2 regions of the Cellulomonas sp. zg-ZUI22 genome follow, and region 1 is predicted to be linked to the other one. Evidence: predicted binding sites of a transcription regulator. Region 1 holds the regulator's gene; the other holds the start of a gene.
The links. The regulator Rex, encoded in region 1, represses fermentation and respiration genes when NADH is low (regulators of the CRP and FNR family bind a similar motif). The targets are predictions, from matches to a motif close to CTTGTGAANNNNTTCACAAG.
Positions count from the first base shown of each region.

Region 2: the regulator Rex is predicted to act here: its motif matches at 1,127-1,146, upstream of mqo (malate dehydrogenase (quinone)).

Region 1 covers NZ_JAFMUZ010000001.1:1,357,688-1,366,950, reverse strand. The annotation lists gene ccsB (c-type cytochrome biogenesis protein CcsB) at 1-274, opposite strand, end outside; gene J1G43_RS06245 (cytochrome c biogenesis protein ResB) at 271-1,995, opposite strand; gene J1G43_RS06240 (cytochrome c biogenesis CcdA family protein) at 2,004-2,939, opposite strand; gene J1G43_RS06235 (TlpA disulfide reductase family protein) at 2,936-3,556, opposite strand; gene J1G43_RS06230 (histidine phosphatase family protein) at 3,609-4,265, opposite strand; gene J1G43_RS06225 (MarR family winged helix-turn-helix transcriptional regulator) at 4,314-4,811, opposite strand; gene J1G43_RS06220 (YceI family protein) at 4,921-5,469, shown strand; gene J1G43_RS06215 (redox-sensing transcriptional repressor Rex) at 5,582-6,280, opposite strand; gene J1G43_RS06210 (glutaredoxin family protein) at 6,333-6,620, opposite strand; gene J1G43_RS06205 (HAD family phosphatase) at 6,729-7,595, shown strand; gene J1G43_RS06200 (GNAT family N-acetyltransferase) at 7,592-8,137, shown strand; gene J1G43_RS06195 (arabinan endo-1,5-alpha-L-arabinosidase) at 8,220-9,263, opposite strand, start outside.
Region 2 covers NZ_JAFMUZ010000002.1:491,530-500,792, reverse strand. The annotation lists gene J1G43_RS10015 (App1 family protein) at 1-646, shown strand, start outside; gene J1G43_RS10010 (hypothetical protein) at 727-939, opposite strand; gene mqo (malate dehydrogenase (quinone)) at 1,190-2,677, shown strand; gene J1G43_RS10000 (hypothetical protein) at 2,682-3,047, shown strand; gene J1G43_RS09995 (DUF2277 domain-containing protein) at 3,089-3,364, opposite strand; gene J1G43_RS09990 (methylated-DNA--[protein]-cysteine S-methyltransferase) at 3,376-4,005, opposite strand; gene J1G43_RS09985 (RNA polymerase sigma factor) at 4,002-4,508, opposite strand; gene J1G43_RS09980 (aldo/keto reductase) at 4,580-5,416, opposite strand; gene J1G43_RS09975 (MFS transporter) at 5,413-6,735, opposite strand; gene J1G43_RS09970 (succinate dehydrogenase/fumarate reductase iron-sulfur subunit) at 6,787-7,536, opposite strand; gene J1G43_RS09965 (fumarate reductase/succinate dehydrogenase flavoprotein subunit) at 7,533-9,263, opposite strand, start outside.

The DNA.
Region 1 (9,263 bases):
GCAGCAGCAGCGCACCGAGGGTCAGCGTCGAGCGCGCGATGCCGGCCGCCCGGCCGCCGGCCGTGCCCGCAGCCGTGCCGTCACCGGCCACGGTCGTCCCCGCCGGGGGCGTCGCGGGGGCGCCGGCCCCCACCAGGGCGGGGGTGCGGACCTCCCGTGCCGCACGCGCGACCTCCGTGAGCCGCGTGAGGTCGACGGAGTACGCGATCAGCGCGAGCGTCAGCGCGGTCGCGGCCGACCAGACGAAGAGGTCGCTCAGCTCGGCGACGGTCATGACCTGTCCTCCTGCGGGACGTCGGGCCCGGTCGGGGGGTGCGACGGGCGGGGAGCGCCGAGCACGTCCGCGAGGACGCGGTCCAGCTCGGGCTGCAGACCGACGTCGTCGCCACGGGCGAGGCCGGCGGCCGTGACCACTGTAGCCGCGGAACCAGGACCTTCGTCCGTGGCAGCGGCGGGGGCGGCGCGCACCCAGAGCCGTCGGCGCGGGGCGAACAGCGACGCCGTGAGGCCGGCGAGGGCGAGCAGCGAGAACGTCAGCACCCACGTCAGCGACGGGTCGTGGCGCAGGTCGAGCGCGACGAACCGCGGCAGGTCGTCGAACGTGAGGGTGCCCAGCCCGTCCGGGAGCTCGACGGTCTCGCCGGGCCGCACGTAGAGGGTGACCACCTCGCCGTCCGCGTCGACGGCCTGCTCCATGCGCGACTCGTCCAGGCGGTACACGTTCTGCGGCACCCCGGTGTCCAGCCCCAGGTTGCCCGACCACACCGACAGGACCAGCAGCGGGTCGTCGGGCTGCGGGTGGACGGAGCGCCACAGCCCGGGCACGGGCTCCTGCGCGGTGGGCAGCAGGAACCCGACCAGGCCGACCTGCGGCTGGTCGCCCGACACGTCGGGCACCTTGACGACGCCCCGCGACGTGTACACGTCGTCCTGCGGCAGGAACGGCACGGGCCCGGAGAACGCGACCTCCCCCGAGGCGTCGTGCACCGTGACGGCCGGCGCGTAGCCGTTGCCCTGCAGGTACACCTTGGCCCCGCCGGCGACCGTGGGGTGGTTGACCTTGATGGTGCGCTCCTCCGGCTCACCGCCCGGCTCCGTGACCGTGACGTGCGCCGTGAAGTCGCGCGACTGCAGGGTCTCGGGGTCGAACTGCGCCTCGAAGTCGTCGAGCCGCATGGTGAACGGCACGAGGTCCGCGGGGTCGAACGCGGAGCCCCGCTCGAACGTGTCGTACGCGGCCTGCACGTTGGCGAACCCCGTGCCCTGCACGACGATGGCCTGCCCGCGGTAGTGCAGCATCTGGCCCGTCGCGATCGCGATCAGCAGCCCGACGAGCGCGAGGTGGAACACGAGGTTGCCGGTCTCGCGCAGGTACCCGCGCTCGGCGGACACCGACCAGACGCCGGCACCCTCGTCGTGCACGTCGACGCGGAAGCCGGGCACGCCCAGCCGGCGGCGACGCAGCACGGCGGCGGCGCGCGCCACGACGTCCGGCGGCGCGTCGGGGGACGTCCCGCCGCCCTGCGCGGGGAACCGCCCGAGCCGCCGCGGGGTGCGCGGCGGCCGGCCGCGCACGGCGGTCAGGTGCACGCGGGTGCGCGGCAGGATGCAGCCGATGAGGGAGACGAACAGCAGCAGGTAGATCGCCGAGAACCAGACCGACGCGTAGACGTCGAAGAACCCGAGCCGGTCGAGCCAGGGCCCCGCGGTCGGGTGGTCGGTGAGGTACGCCGACACGCCGCCGGGGTCCTGCGGGCGCTGCGGGAACATCGTGCCCGGCACGGCGGCGACGGCCAGCAGCACGAGCAGCAGCAGGGCGACGCGCATGCTCGTGAGCTGCCGCCACGCCCAGCGCAGCCAGCCCCGCAGCCCGAGGGCGGGCAGCGCGTCGGCGCGGGTCGGGGCCGTCGCCTGCTCACCGCCGTCGGTGAAGGCGTCGTCGAGACCCTCGGGCCGGTAGCCCGGGGTCGTGGTGGGGGTCGCGTCGGGGGTCACGGGGCCGCTCACAGCGCCGGCACGAACGGGTCGCCACCGGTCAGGACGCCCTGCAGCCAGGCCGCCCACGTGCCCCACGCGCCGGTGAGCAGCGCGACGCCGAGCACGACGAGGACGGCACCTCCGGTGCGCTGGACGGCGAGCCGGTGCCGCTGCAGCCAGCCCACGGCACGCTGCGAGCGCTGCAGCCCGACGCCCACCAGCACGAACGGCAGGCCCAGGCCCACGCAGAACACGGCAGCCAGCAGCGCGCCGCGCGCCGCGGACCCCCCGGTGAGGGACAGCGTGAGGATCGCGGCGAGCGTCGGGCCGATGCACGGGGTCCACCCCAGCCCGAACGCGACACCGAGCAGCGGCGCGCCCCACACGCCCGCGCGCGGCGCGAGCCGCGGCCGGCGCGCGGCCTGCAGGAAGGGCACGGCCCCGAGGAACGCCAGGCCCAGGACGACGGTGAGCGCGCCGAGCGCGCGGCTCACCGGGTCCTGCCACTGCCACAGCGCGGCGCCGAGCGTGCCGGCGAGGGTGCCGAACGCCACGAACACGAGGGTGAAGCCCGCGACGAAGAGCACCGCGCCGACCAGCAGCGTCCGGCGACCCACCGGCGCGGGCAGCGGCACCGCGGCACCGGCCGCGACGGCGGGGACCGCGGCCCCGCCGGCCGGCGGGGCCGTCGGGCGCACGTCGGCCGCGGCGGTCACGGGCACGGCGGGGGCGGCGCCCAGCCGGACGACGTCCGTGGCGTCCACGAACCCGAGCCGCGCGCCCGGCGCGCGGCGCACCCCACCGACGAGCCCGCCGAGGAGACCCAGGTAGCCCGGCACCAGCGGCAGGACGCACGGGGACGCGAAGGACACGAGGCCGGCGAGCAGCGCGACGGGCACGGCGAGCAGCAGCGAGCCGTCGACGACGGTGGTGCCGAGCCCGGCGGCGAGCGCCCCGCTCATCGCGCACCCTCCGCGGCGGGCGCCCACGCCGACGCGTCCGGCCCGCTCGACGCGCTCCCGGCGCCCTCCGCGAGCAGGTCCTCGACGAGCGCACGCAGCGTGGAGGGCTCGACGAGACCGAGGACGCGGGCGGCCACGCGACCCTCGCGGTCCAGCAGCACGGTGGTGGGGACCGCGTTGACGGGCACGACGCCCTGCAGCGTGGCGATCGCGGCACCGCTGGTGTCGTCGAGCGACGGGTAGGGCACGGCGAGCTGCCGCTGGAAGGCCTGGGCCGTGCCGGCGGCGTCCCGGCTGTTGATGCCCAGCACCCGCAGACCCTGGTCGGCGTAGTCGGTGGCGACGGCCGCGAGGTCGGGTGCCTCCGCGCGGCACGGCGGGCACGCGGCGTACCAGGTGTTGAGCAGCACGACGTCGCCGCGCCACTGCGCCAGGTCGTGCGCACCACCCTCGTAGTCGGTGCCCGTGATCGTCAGCGGCCCGACGCGGTCGTCCGGTGCCCACGTGGTGGTCGACCCGTCGCCGGACTGGTAGCCCTGGTCGACGACGTCGGGCACGTCCCCCGCGGGGTCGTCCGTGCCGCACCCGGCGAGCAGCAGGGCGAGTGCCGTGGCCACGGCCGCGGGGACGAGGGCCGCACGGTGCGGCCGGGCGGGGCGTCGGCGCACGTCAGGCCCCGGCGACGGGGGACGCTCCGGGCAGCAGGGACGCGGCGGGCTCGCCGTAGCCGACGCCTACCAGCACGTCGTCCTCGAACCGGAGGGTCGTGAGGGACGCCAGCGCGCACTGCCGGCGGCGGGGGTCGTGCCACAGGCGGCGGTTCTCGAGAGCCAGGCGCGTCACCCAGATCGGCAGCTGGTGGCTGACGAGCACGGCCTCGTGGCCGCGGGCGGCGACGCGGGCGGCGTCGACCGCGGCGAGCATGCGGTCGACCTGCTCGGCGTAGGGCTCGCCCCACGACGGGCGGAAGGGGTTGCGCAGGTAGGGCCAGTGGGCCGGGTGCCGCAGCGAGCCGTCGCCGACGCCGAACGTCATGCCCTGGAAGTGGTTGTCGGCCTCGATCAGCCGGTCGTCCGTGCCGACCGGGACGCCGAAGGCCGCGGCGAGGGGCGCGGCGGTCTCCTGCGCGCGCTGCAGCGGGGAGGACGTGACCACGACCACGTCGCGCCGTGGTGCGCCCTGCTCGCCGGCCAGCGTGGCGGCGACGAGCTCGGCCATCCGCAGCCCGCGCTCGGACAGCCGGTAGCCGGGCAGCCTGCCGTAGAGCAGACCCTCGGGGTTGTGCACCTCACCGTGCCGCAGCAGGTGGACCGTCGTGGCGACCATGTGCACAGTGTCGCAAAGTCTGCGGCGTCCCCGTGCGCGTCGGCGGGCTCAGCGTGCGGCGTCCCCGTCGGCGTCGGGCAGGCACCCCGGGCCGCGCAGGTGCGCGACGACGACGCGCATCGCCTCACCCAGCGCGGCCAGCTGGGCGTCGTCCAGCACGTCGACGAGGTGCCGCCGCACGGACTCGACGTGACCGGGCGCCGCGGCCACGAGCACCTGCCACCCGTGGTCGGTGAGCACGCAGTTCACGCCCCGGGCGTCGTCGAGCGCGGGCTCGCGGCGCACGATGCCGGCGCGCTCCATGCGGGCGACGGTGTGCGTCAGCCGGCTCCGGGAGTGCGCGAGGTCGTCCGCGAGCTCGGACATGCGCAGGGCGCGGCGCGGCGCCTCGGAGAGCCGCACGAGCACCTCGTACTCCCCGAGCGACAGCCCGCTGCCCTCGTCCAGCTCGCGCCCCAGGACGTCGAACAGCAGCGCGGTCCCGTCGCGGAACGCGCGCCAGTCGCGCTGCTGCGTGGCGGAGAGCCAGCGCACGTCGTCGGGCACGGGTGTCCTCCTCAGGGGTTGCGCTCGGCAGCCCACCGTAGTAGAAAGATCAACAACAGTTACTTGTCGAATCAACGAAATCGTTCGGCACCGAACCGCGGAGGACCCCATGACCGCTCTGCCCACCGGCCTCACCGCCGGCACCTGGAACATCGACCCGACGCACACGGACGCGTCGTTCACGGTCCGTCACGCCGGCATCTCCAAGGTCCGGGGCACGGTCGCCGTGACGTCCGGCACCCTCACGGTCGGCGAGGACCTGGAGTCCTCCGCCGTCTCGGTGACGCTCGACCCGTCCACGGTCACCACCGGTGACGCCAACCGCGACGGCCACCTCAAGAGCGCCGACTTCTTCGACGTCGAGACGTTCGGCGGGTGGACCTTCGCCTCCACCGCGATCCGTACGGACGGCGGCGACAAGCACGTCGTCGTCGGCGACCTGACGATCCACGGCGTCACGCGCGAGGTCGAGCTGGAGACCGAGTTCAACGGCACCGCGGTGGACCCGTTCGGCAACACGCGCGCCGGCTTCGAGGCGACCGTCACCATCTCCCGCAAGGACTTCGGCCTCACGTGGAACGCCGCGCTCGAGGCGGGCGGCGTCCTCGTCGCCGACAAGGTCCGCATCGACCTGGACGTGTCCGCCATCAAGGCCTGACGCTCCCCACCGGGGCACCACGCCCCGACCCCGTCCGTGAGGGCGCGACGTCCCCCGTCGCGCCCTCGCGGCACGTCCGGGCACCGTCGGCACCGACCCCGGGCGTCGCCGTTCACGACGCCCCGCCGCCGGCGCTGCGCGCGCGGTCGTGGAACGCCAGGATCTGCAGCTCGGACGCCACGTCCACCGCCCGCACGTCGACGTGCGGCGGCACGCGCAGCGCGCACGGCGCGAACGTGAGGACGCCGACCACCCCGGCGGCGACCAGCGCGTCGCACACCTGCTGCGCGACGGCGGCCGGCGTCGTCAGCACCGCGATCGTCGCCCCGGTGCGCGCCACCACCGCGGCCAGGTCGTCGGCCGGCTCGACCACGAGCCCGGCCACCGTCGTGCCCACCACCGCCGGGTCCGCGTCGACCAGCCCCACCAGCACGAAGCCCCGCTCGGCGATGCCGGCGTAGTTCGCCAGGGCGTGCCCCAGGTTGCCGACGCCCACCAGCAGCACGCGGCGCACGTCGGCCAGGCCGAGGGCCACCGTGACCTGCTCGCGCAGGTGCGCGACGTCGTAGCCCACCCCGCGACGACCGTACGAGCCGAGGTACGACAGGTCCTTGCGCAGCTGTGCCGGGGTCACGCCCGCGCGCTCCGCCAGCTCGTCGGACGACGTCAGGACGGCACCGGCCGCCGCTGTCGCCTCGAGCGCCCGCAGGTAGCCGGGCAGCCGCCCGACCGTGGCGGACGGCACGGCCTGGCCGTCACGTCCGGCGCGGCCGTCGGCCCCGCGTCGTGCTGCGCTGCGCCGACCGTCCACTGACCCTCCGCACCCGCGTCGCCGGGCACGGCCCCGGCGCCAGGATCACACGCTAGGGCCTGCCGCCCGCCGCCGCGAGAGCCCGCCGCAGGCGCGCCTCGTCGATCCGCCAGTACCCGCGCCGCACCCCGTCGACGTCGACCACCGGCACCAGCTCGCCCAGCTCGTCCGCCGGCAGCCGGCCGTCGGGTCCCGGCACGTCGACGTCGACCTCCGCCCAGGTCGCACCGACCTCGCCGCACACCCGCTCGACGAGCGCCCGCGCGTCGTCGCACAGGTGGCACCCGGTCCGTCCGTACAGCACCACCCGCGGTGCGCTCGTCCCGCTCACGGCGCCCACGCTAGCCGGGCCGCCCCGGCTCCGGGAGGCCCGCGGCGCGTGTGCGCACGTCGCGGCACGCAGCGGACCCTCCGTCGCGCGGGGCCGCGCGCTCGTTACAGTGTCCGGATGCGAACGGGCGACGGCACGGACGAGCCTGCCGTCGTCGCCGCCACCGCGCGGACGCCACGGGCGGCGGAGGTCGCCGACGGCACGCGCGTGGCCGCGTTCTTCGACGTCGACAACACGATCATCCGCGGGGCCAGCGCCTTCCATCTCGCCGTCGGCCTGTACCGGCGCGGGTTCTTCCGCAAGCTGGACCTCGTGCGCTTCGCCGGGCAGCAGGCCCGGTACCGGCTGTTCGGCGAGGACAAGGACCAGATCGACGACGTGCGCGCCCGCGCGCTCGACATCATGCGCGGGCACTCGGTGGCGGAGGTGACCGCGATCGCCGAGGACGTCTACGACGAGGTCCTCAGCCTGCGCATCTACCCGGGCACCCAGGCGCTGCTCGACGCCCACCTCGCCGACGGCCACGCGGTGTGGCTGGTCACCGCCACACCCGTGGAGATCGGCGAGCTCATCGCCCGCCGCCTGGGTGCGTCCGGGGCGCTGGGCACGGTCGCCGAGCACGTGGAGGGCTTCTACACCGGCCGGCTGGTCGGGGACCTGCTGCACGGCGAGGCCAAGGCCGCCGCCGTCCGCGCGCTCGCCGAGCGCGAGGGGTACGACCTGAGCCTCTGCCACGCCTACGGCGACTCCACGAACGACGTGCCGATCCTGTCCACGGTGGGCCGGCCGTGCGCCATCAACCCCGACCGCCGCCTGCGCCGGCACGCAGCCGAGGTCGGGTGGCCCGTGCGCGAGTTCCGCCACCGTCGCCGCCAGGCACGTCGCGGGGCGAACGCCGCGAGCCTGGCGGGTCTGACCTGGGCCGTGGCGGTCGTCGCGCGCGCCGTGCTGCGCTCGGTGCGGCGCCGGATGGGCGCCGAGTGACCGCCGCGACCGCGTGGTCCGTGCGGACGGCCGACGTGCGGGACGCCCCCGCCCTGGCGGCGCTCGCCGCCGTGACGTTCCCCCTGGCGTGCCCGCCCGGCTCGACGCTCGAGGACCAGCGCGCGTTCCTGGCCGCGCACCTGAGCGCCGAGCGGTTCGCGCGCCACGTGGTCGACCCGGCGCGCGTCGTGCTGGTCGCCGCGACCCCGGACGGTGAGCTCCTCGGCTACACCGTGCTCGTCGCCGGCGAGCCCGCGGACGAGGACGCGCGCGCCGCCGTGCACATCCGGCCCACGGTCGAGCTCTCCAAGTGCTACGTGCACCCCGACCACCACGGCGCCGGGGTCGCCTCCACGCTCCTGCGCGCGTCGTTCGACCACGGCCGCGCGCTGGGCGGCTCGGGCATGTGGCTGGGCGTGAACCAGCACAACGCCCGCGCGCAGGCGTTCTACGCCCGTGAGGGGTTCGCCGTCGTCGGCGTCAAGCACTTCCAGGTCGGCGGACGGCTCGAGGACGACTACGTCCTCGAGCGCCCGCTCTGACGACGGCCCGTCGACCCCGCGCCGCTCACCCCCGCGCCGTTCACCCCACCGCTCACCCCCGCGCCGCTCTCCCCCGCGCCGTTCACCCCCGGTCCGCGGCCTGCTCCTCGCGCGTCGTCGCCACCGGCCACCCGTCCGCGTCCCAGGCGAGCTCGCGGATGCCCAGGCGGACGTCGCCGCCGGCCGCCGCGTCGTACCAGTGGAAGGCGAGGAACCCGCGGGAGTACGACTGCCCGCCGGGCCCCACCATGTCCCCGCGGCCGGTCAGCAGGACCTCACCGCCGTCCATGGTCATGTCACGGCCCGCACGGTCGACGTACGGGCCCGTCACGTCGCGGGAGCGCCCGACCGCGATGCTGTACGTCGAGTCCGAGCCCCGGCAGCAGGTGTCCCGGGACACGAGGAGGTAGTACCAGCCGTCACGCCGGACCAGGTACGGCGCCTCGATCGCGTTGGGCGCGCCGACCCGGCTCGCGATGCGCCGCGGCGGGGCGTCGGGGTCGGCACGCAGGCCGTCCGGCCACGCCAGCTCGACCAGCTGGATGCCGCCCCAGAACGACCCGAAGGCCAGCCACGGCGTGCCGTCGACGTCGAGGACGCCGGCGTCGATGGCGTTCCAGCCGTCGCGCCCCGGCTCGGAGGACAGGACCTCCCCCCGGTCGACCCAGCCGTACGCCGGGTCGTCGGGGTCGAGCGTGGGGCTGGTCATGAGGCCGATGAGCGAGCGGTTGGAGCCGAAGGTCGACGCGGCGTAGTAGAGGTACCAGGTGCCGTCGTGCTCGACGACCTCCGGCGCCCAGAAGTTCTCGACGCCCGGGATGCGCTCCTCCACCCAGGCGGGGCGGGTCGCGGCGTCCCACACCGTCCCGACCAGCTCCCAGGTACGCCCGTCGTCCGTGGACCGCCGGACCTGCGGGGCGCCCAGCCCCACCCGCACGTCGCCGGTCGAGAACACGTACCAGGGCTCCCCCGGCTCGCCGACGACGAGGGCGGGGTCGTGCGTCCGCACGTCGCCCGCCGGGTCGAGGGCGGTGGCGGCCGGCGGCGCGGGCAGCAGCGTGCGCGGCAGCAGCACCGCGGCGCCGCCGGCGAGCAGGACCCCGACGACCGCGACGGCCGCCCACGC
Region 2 (9,263 bases), on a different contig from region 1:
CGTGGTGGTGGGCCCGGAGCCGACGGTCGGCATCGTCAGCGACATCGACGACACCGTCATGGTCACGCGCCTGCCGCGTCCCCTCGTCGCCGCGTGGAACGTCTTCGTGCGGCACGAGAACGCGCGCGAGGCCGTCCCCGGCATGTCACGCCTGTACCACGCCCTGCGGGCCGACCACCCCGGGGCCCCCGTCGTGTACCTGTCCACCGGGGCGTGGAACGCGGCACCGGCGATCGGCCGGTTCCTGCGGCGCCACGACTACCCCGCCGGGCCGCTGCTGCTGACGGACTGGGGACCGACCAACACCGGGCTCTTCCGCAGCGGTCCGCGGCACAAGGTGGCCGAGCTGCGCCGCCTGTTCACCGACCTGCCGCAGGTGCGGTGGGTGCTCGTCGGCGACGACGGGCAGCACGACCCGCAGATCTACGCCGGGGCCGTGGAGCACCACCCGGACCGGGTCGAGGCCGTCCTCATCCGCCAGCTGACGCCCGGTGAGCACGTGCTCTCGCACGGCATGCCCGTCGCAACCCCCGAGCAGGAGGAGTCCGAGGAGCGGGCGGACGAGGAACCCGGTCTCGACGTCCTCACGGGCGAGGACGGGGAGCAGCTGCTGCAGCGGGCGCGCGAGGCCGGGCTCGCGCGCTGACGTCCGCCGGGATCGTCGGCGTCTGCCGCCGGCGATCCCGGCGGGGACGCCGGCGGTCGATGCCGGCGCCGGCGCGGACCTCAGAGCCGCTCGGGGTCGTCCCAGTCGTCGCTCGAGGCGATCGCCTCGTCGTCGGGCTCGAGCTCGGCGGCGCGCAGCGAGCGCGGGGCCCGCGCGGGGTCGCCCCCCGTGCGGGCGTCCGCCGCGTCCAGGTCCGCCTGGGTGAGGGGCTGGTCGGCCAGGCCGTGGGCGGCGGGGTCGGACGTCAGGTCGCGCGCGCGGTTCGAGCTCATGCACCGGTTCTACCGCGCACCGGGCGGGTCGCGCACCCGCTCGGCGCGGGGCGTGCGCGTGTCGGGCGTCCGCGCGGCGTGTCGCCCTCGTCGGGCACGACCGGGGTCGGGGCGTCGCGTCCGACGTCCCCGTGTCGGCCGACAGCGACTGCGCCGCAGGTCAGCGGCGCGCATGTGACGAAAGTCCCACGAGACAAACATCACATGACTTGTGCTGGGAGGTCTCTCGACGTCGACCTAGCATCGCGGCGTGGCACCTGGAGAGCACGAGACCGCGGCCGACGTCGACGTCCTGCTGGTGGGCGGCGGCATCATGAGCGCGACGCTCGCGTCGCTGCTGAGCACGCTGGAGCCCGGCTGGCGCATCGAGGTGCACGAGCGGCTGGACTCCCCCGCGCTCGAGAGCTCGAACGCGTGGAACAACGCGGGCACCGGCCACGCCGCGCTGTGCGAGCTGAACTACACGCCCCAGCGCCCCGACGGCACGGTCGACGTGACCAAGGCCGTCACGATCAACGAGCAGTACGAGCTGTCGCGCGAGCTGTGGCACCACCTGGCCGCCGCGGGCCGGCTGCCCGGCGGCGAGGACGCCGTCACCACGACCCCGCACCTGACGTTCGTCCGCGGGTCGCAGGACGTCGAGTTCCTGCGCCGCCGCTGGGAGGCGCTGCGCGCGCACCGGCTGTTCGCCGACCTGGAGTTCACGACCGACCCGGCCGTCATCGCCCGGTGGGCTCCCCTGCTCATGGCCGACCGGGCGGACGACGAGCCCGTCGCCGCCACGCGCGCCGCCTGGGGCACGGACGTCGACTTCGGGTCGCTGACGCGCGCCATGCTCGCCGACGCGGTCCAGCGCGGGGCCACCCTGCACACGAGCAGCGAGGTCACGCGGCTCAAGCGCCTGCGCGACGGGCGCTGGCGGGTCACCGTGGCGGACCGGCGCTGGAACGGTCGTCCGCCGCGCACGCTCACCGCCCGGTTCGTCTTCGTCGGCGCGGGCGGCGGTGCGCTGCACCTGCTGCAGCGCAGCCGCATCAAGGAGATCCGCGGGTACGCGGGCTTCCCGATCAGCGGGCAGTTCCTGCGGACCACCGCACCGCACGTGGTGGACCAGCACCGCGCGAAGGTCTACGGCAAGGCCGCGATCGGTGCGCCGCCCATGTCGGTCCCGCACCTGGACGCGCGCGTCGTCGACGGGCGCCGCGCGCTGATGTTCGGCCCGTACGCCGGCTGGAGCATGAAGTTCCTCAAGCGCGGCTCCTGGACCGACCTGCTGCGCTCGGTGCGACCCACCAACCTGGTGCCGATGATCGCTGTCGGCCTGCGCAACGTCGACCTGCTCACGTACCTCATCCGCGAGGTCACCACCGGCGACACCGCGCGGCTGCGCACGCTGCGCGCGTACATGCCGACCGCCGACCCGCGGGACTGGGAGCTGGTGACGGCGGGCCAGCGCGTCCAGGTCATCAAGCGCGGCAAGGGCGGTGGTGTGCTGGAGTTCGGGACCGAGCTCGTGGCGTCGGCCGACGGCTCGATCGCCGGTCTGCTGGGCGCGTCCCCCGGCGCGTCGACCGCGGTGGCGACCATGCTGGACCTGCTCGACCGGTGCTTCCCCGAGCGGGCCGACGCCTGGCGTCCGCAGCTGCAGCAGCTGATGCCCAGCCTGGGCGGCGGCGAGTGGGACGCGGCGATGGAGCGTCAGCTCGTGGACGACGGGACGCTCACGGGCGGACACTGAGTCCGTGCCCGACCACGCCCTTCCCGGCCCCGACGTTCCCGACCTCGGTCGTCCCGCCGACGACCTGACCGACGGCGAGCGGACGACCGACCCGCAGGAGACGCTGCCGGAGCCCGTCAGCGCGCCCATGCGCCACGCCAAGGTGCGGGCGTTCACCGACCACACGACGGTGGGTCAGGTCGTCGTGGACGAGGACGGCGCCGTGACCATCGGGTGCGCCTGCGGCATGACGCTGACGAACGGTCCCGGGTGGTCGCTCGACGAGCACATCCGCCTGCACCGCGCCGAGGCGCGGTTCCTCGCCCTGTCCGCCGTCGCCCCGGCGGGCATCCCCCGCCTGGTGCCGACGCCGGGCAGCACGGACGACTGACCGGCGCACCCTGCGGCCTCGTGCGGACGTCGCGGCCGGCCTCAGCCCCCCTGGCGCGCCGCGATGCGCGCCTGCACCTCGGGGCGGCGCAGCGGCGGCACCGTCGCCGGAGGCCGGCGGCGCTCGGGCAGCTCGTCGAGCAGGTGGGCGGTGATGTGCGCGATCTGCGCGACCGCCGCCTCGACCGGCCCGCGGGTGGCGTCGGAGAGCTGCTGCACGCCGGTCACCTTCCGCACGTACTGCAGGGCGGCCGCCTCGATCTCCGCGTCCGTGGCGTGCGGCTCCAGGCCGCGCAACGTCGTGATGTTCCGGCACATGCCTGCCGAACCTACGCCTCGGCGGGTCCCGTGGCGAGAGGGTCGGCGCCCGCCCGCTCCAGGCCGATCAGCGTGCGCTTCGCCGCCTCGCCCCCGGCGTAGCGGCCGGGCGACCCGTCGGAGCGCACCACCCGGTGGCACGGCAGCAGCAGCGGCACCGGGTTGAGCGCGCACGCCGTACCGACCGCGCGCACCGCGGCGGGCCGGCCCGCCGCCGTGGCGACCTGCCGGTAGGACGCGGTCGCGCCGTACGGCACGGCGGTCAGAGCCGCCACGACGTCACGGCGGAACCCCCGCGTGAGCCGCAGGTCCACCGGCACGTCGAACGTGCGACGCCGGCCGGCGAAGTACTCGTCGAGCTCGCGCAGCACCGGGTCCAGCCGGGTGCCGCCCTCCAGCACCCGCGGGCCCACGCGGGCGGCCAGGTCGTCGAGCGCCGCGGCGTGGCCCTGCACCTCGAACGCGACCCGGAGCACCCCGGTCTCCCCCGCCGCGACCAGCAGGCGGCCCACCGGCGAGTCCACCACGCGGTAGGTGACGTCGAGCAACCCGTCGGCCTGCGCCTCGGCGACGAGTCGGGCGTGCAGGCGGCGCAGCGTGGCCTGCTCCTCACCGGCGCGTGTCGTCCGGTCGGTCGTCATGGCTGGCCCCCGTCGTCGATGGTCGTGCCGTACGTGCGGCGCAGCGCGGCCACGCCGTCGGCTCCGGCACGCCGGGCCGCGGCGGCGCTGCCACCCACGAGCGCCGCGACGTCGGCGTACGGGAGCCCGCCCAGGTGGTGCAGCACCACGGCGCGCCGCTGCTTGGCGGGCAGCGCGCCGACCGCGCGCCACAGGTCGAGGTCACGGTCGCCGGGCAGCGGCGTGGGTGCGACCAGCGGGTCGCCGCCCAGCGCGCCCGGTTCGGCGGCGGGCGTCGCGTGCCGGGCACGGCGGCGCAGCTCGTCGATCGCCTTGCGCCGCGCCACCGTCACGAGCCACGCCTCGGCGTTCGCGTCGGGTGGGAGGGCCGGCCAGGCGCGCAGCGCGGAGAGGAACGTCTCGGACCACGCGTCGTCGGCGTCGCCAGGCCCGAGCACCGCGCGGCACACGCGCAGCACGGTGCCCCCGTGCGCGCGCACCACGTCCTCGAACGGTCCGGTCATCCCCACAGTGTGCAGACGCCGCGCCCCGCCGTGACGTGAGGTCCGGCGGGGCGCGGGTCAGCGCGTGCGGGTCAGCGCATCTGGGTGAAGGCGGCGGTGGCCGGGTCGGCGCCGATGCGCTCCTCGCTGTCCAGCGCGTCGATGGCCGCGACGTCCTCGTCCGTGAGGTCGAAGGAGAACAGGTCGAGGTTGGAGCGGATCCGCTCGGGCGTGACCGACTTGGGGATGACGATGCGTCCTGCCTGCACGTGCCAGCGCAGGGCCACCTGGCCCGTGGTGACGCCGAGCCGCTCCGCCACCGACGTCACGGCGTCGGCCTGCAGGTCCTTGCCCTGCCCCAGCGGCGAGTACGCCTCGACGGCGACGCCGTGCTGCGTGGAGGCGTCCTGCGTCGCGCGCTGCTGGAAGGTCGGGTGCACCTCCACCTGGTTGACGGCGGGCACGACGTCCGTCTCGCGCAGCAGCCGCTCGAGGTGCTCGGGCAGGAAGTTCGAGACGCCGATCGCCCGGACGGCACCGTCCGCGAGCAGCTTCTCGAAGGCCCGCCACGTCTCGACGTACAGGTCCTTGCTGGGCACCGGCCAGTGGATGAGGTACAGGTCGACGACGTCCAGGCCGAGCGCACGGCGGCTGTCCTCGAACGCGCGCAGGGCCTGCTCGTAGCCCTGGTCGCCGTTGCGCAGCTTCGTCGTCACGAACACCTCGTCGCGCGGCAGGCCGCACGCCCGCACCGCGGCGCCGACGCCCGCCTCGTTGTAGTAGCCGGCCGCCGTGTCGATGTGGCGGTACCCGGCCTCGAGCGCGTCCTCGACGGTGCGCTGCGTCTCCTCGGCCTTGACCTGGAAGGTGCCGAAACCGACCTGCGGGATCGCGATGCCGTTGTTCAGGGTGATGGTGGGAGAGGTCATGGGGTCACCCTCGCACCGGTGTCCGCGTCCGCGCGCGGGGACCGCCCGCCACGGTGCGCGGCGAGCGCCACGAGCACGCCGAACGTCGCGACGACCCCCGACACCGCGCTCAGCCCGCCGTACCCGACCAGGCCCAGCCACACACCGGCCAGGGCACCGCCGACGGCTCCGGCGAACGACATGGCGGCGTCGGACAGCCCCTGGACGGCGACGCGCTCGACGCCCGTCACGTCCGCGGCGACCGCCGCCGAGCCCGCCACCGTCGCGGACGACCAGCCCAGGCCGAGCAGCACGAGCCCGACCGTCACGCCCAGGGCGTCCCCTCCCGCCAGGCCGCAGACCGCCGTGGCCACCACGAGGACCACCAGACCGGCGAGGAGCACGGGCTGCGCACCGGCACGGTCGACCAGCGTGCCCATGACCGGCGCGAGCGCGAACATCGCGGCCAGGTGCAGGCTCACCGTCAGGCCGACGAGCTCGACCGACCCGCCGTGCTCCGCGAGGTGGACGGGCGTCATCGACATCACCGCGACCATCACGGCGTGGGCGACGACCACGCCCAGGACGCCGGCGAGGGCCCGGGGGTGGCGGCGCAGCGTGGCACCGGCGACCCGCACCGGGACGTGCCGGCGCACCGTCCCCTCGGCCCGCCCCGCGACGTCCAGCGGGTCGGGCCGCATCCCCACCTGCACGACGAGCAGCGCGACGAGCATGCCGAGCCCGGCCAGCACGAAGACACCGGCCAGCGGAGGCAGCCCGGTGAGCCGACCGACGGCACCGTCGAGGTGCACGAGGTTGGGGCCCACGACCGCGCCGACCGTGCTGGTCCACACGACCAGCGACAGGTCGCGGCCGCGCGTCGCGGGCGTCGAGAGGTCCGTCGCCGCGAAGCGCGACTGCAGGTTCACGGCGGCCCCGACCCCCAGCAGGACGCTGCCCACCAGCAGGAGCGCGAACGCGGACAGGACGACGGACACGACGACGAGCGTCGCGCCGAGCGCCGCCAGCGCCAGGCCGGTCGACAGCGCCGCACGCCGCCCCCGGGCCGTCGCCAGGCGCGCGAGGCCCAGCGACGCGAGCGCCGCGCCGAGCGTCGTCGCGGTCGTCACCCCGCCCGCCCACGTCGACGACCCCGACAGCGCGACCGCGAGCAGCGAGCCGACCGACACGGCCGACCCGGCGGCGAGCCCGCCGCAGACCTGCGCGGCCACCAGGACGGTCAGGGTGCGCCGACGCAGGCGCGGCACGTCGACGAGGTCACCACCGCCCGGACCGGGCCGCGCGGTGCCGGGCGCCGGCGGGCCGTCGGACGGGGTCACGGCACGACGCTAGCGGCGCCGTGCTGCCACGCCGAGCGCACTCCCCCGGTCTCAGGTCGCGCGACCCCGCAGGAACGCCCGCATCCGCTCCTTGCCCACCGCCGCGATCGCGCTCAGCGGGATCCCCGCCGGGCACACCAGCGCGCACTCCCCGTACGTCGAGCACGGCCCGAAGTCGTGCTCCATCTGGTCCACCATCGCCACGGCCCGGCGACCCCGCTCGGCACGCGTCTGCGGCAGCGCTGCCAGGTGGGTGAGCTTGGCGCCGGTGAACAGGGACGCGGAGCCGTTGGGGCAGGCCGCGACGCACGCCCCGCACCCGATGCACGCGGCGAAGTCCAGTGCCATCTCCGCGGTCTGGTGGTCGATGGTGGTCGCGTCCGCGTCCGGTGCGGTACCCGCGTCCACCGCGACGTGGCCGCCCGCCTGGATCACCCGGTCCAGCGCCGACCGGTCGACCACGAGGTCCTTGACGACCGGGAACGCGGCCGAGCGCAGCGGCTCGATGACGACGCGGTCGCCGTCCGCGAAGGACCGCACGTGCTGCTCGCAGGACGGCGTGTTGCCCTCCGGGCCGTGCGGCCGGCCGTCCACGTTCACGCCGCAGCACCCGCAGATGCCCTCGCGGCAGTCGGACTCGAACGCGACCGGCTCGCGGCCCTCGGCCACGAGCTGGTCGTTCAGCCGGTCCAGCAGCTCGAGCAGGGTCATCTCGGGGGTCGCGTCGGTGACGACGTAGGTCTCGAACGCACCGGGCGATGCCGCGTCGGGCTGGCGCCAGACGTCCAGGGTGAGCTTCACGCGTAGTTCCTCGTCTGCAGCGGCACGGTCTGGAACGTCAGTGGTTCGTCGTGCCGCACGAACCGCTGGTCGGGGGCGTCGGTGGCCGGGGACTCCCACGCGGAGACCCGGCACCACGTGGTGTCGTCGCGCAGCGCCTCGCCGTCGGGCGTCTGGTGGTCGGCGCGGAAGTGGGCGCCGCAGCTCTCGTCACGGTCCAGCCCGTCGACGCACAGCAGCTCGGCCATCTCCAGGTAGTCCGCGACGCGTCCCGCGCGCTCGAGCTCCTGGTTGAGGGCCGACCCCTCGCCGAGCACGCGGACGTCGCGCCAGAACTCCTCGCGCAGCGCCCGGATCTCGGCGATGCCCTGGGCCAGACCCTCGGGGGTCCGGGTGACCCCGGCACAGCGGTAGAGGATCTCCCCCAGCCGACGGTGGAACCGGTCGGGACCCTGCGTGCCGTCGTTCTTCAGCAGCCGCTGCGTCCGTGCGCGCACCGCCTCGAGCGCGTTCACGACCGCCTCGTGGTCCGGCGCCAGCACGTCCGACCCCAGCAGGGGCGCCAGGTAGCCCGGCACCGCGTACGGCAGGGTGAACCAGCCGTCGACGCACGCCGAGAGCAGCGAGTTGGCCCCCAGCCGGTTGGCACCGTGGTAGCCCCAGCCGACCTCACCCCCGACGAACAGCCCGGGGACCGACGTCATCAGGTCGTAGTCCGACCACAGCCCGCCCATCGCGAAGTGCGCACCCGGCGCGATCCGCATCGGTGTGCGCAGCGGGTCGTCGCCCGTGGCCTGCTCGTACATGTGGAAGAGGTTCGAGTAGCGCGACACCACGGTGTCGCGCCCGAGCCGTGCCACGGCGTCCGCGAAGTCGAGGTACACCGCGTTCCTCAGCGGCCCCACGCCGTGGCCCGCGTCGATCCGCTCACGGGCTGCACGCGACGCGACGTCCCGGGGCGTGAGGTTCCCGTACGTGGGGTAGCGCCGCTCGAGGTAGTAGTCCCGCTCGTCCTCGGGGATGTCCGCCGGGGCGCGGTCGTCGCCTGCGCGTGCGGGCACCCAGATCCGCCCGTCGTTGCGCAGCGACTCCGACATGAGGATCGTCTTGGACTGCCACTCGCTCATCAGCGGCAGGGCGGTGGGGTGGAACTGGATGAAGGCGGGGTTCGCGAAGTGGGCGCCGCGTCGGTGGGCGCGCCAGGCGGCCGTGGCGTTCGAGTTCTTGGCGAGCGTCGACTTGCAGTAGATGTTGCCGTAGCCACCGGTCGCCAGGACGACCGCGTGCGCGGTGACGGCGCGCACCTCCCCCGTGACGAGGTCCCGGACGACGATGCCCTGGGCGCGCCCGTCGGCGACGATCAGGTCGAGCATCTCCTGGCGTGTGTGGAGGGTGACGGTCCCCCGGGCCACCTGACGCAGGAGCGCGTTGGCGCCGGCCACCTGCAGCTGCTGGCCGGTCTGGCCACGGGTGTAGTAGGTCCGGGAGACCTGCACGCCGCCGAACGACCGCGTCGCCAGCCGGCCGCCGTACTCGCGGGCGAACGGCGCACCGATCGCGTTCATGTGGTCGATGACGCGGACCGACTCCTGCGCGAGCCGGTAGGCGTCCGCCTCGCGGCCGCGGAAGTCGCCGCCCTTGACGGTGTCCTTGACGAACCGGTGCACCGAGTCGTTGTCGACCTTGCGCGCGCGGGCGGCGTTGATGCCACCCTGCGCGGCGACGGAGTGCGCACGCCGTGGTGCGTC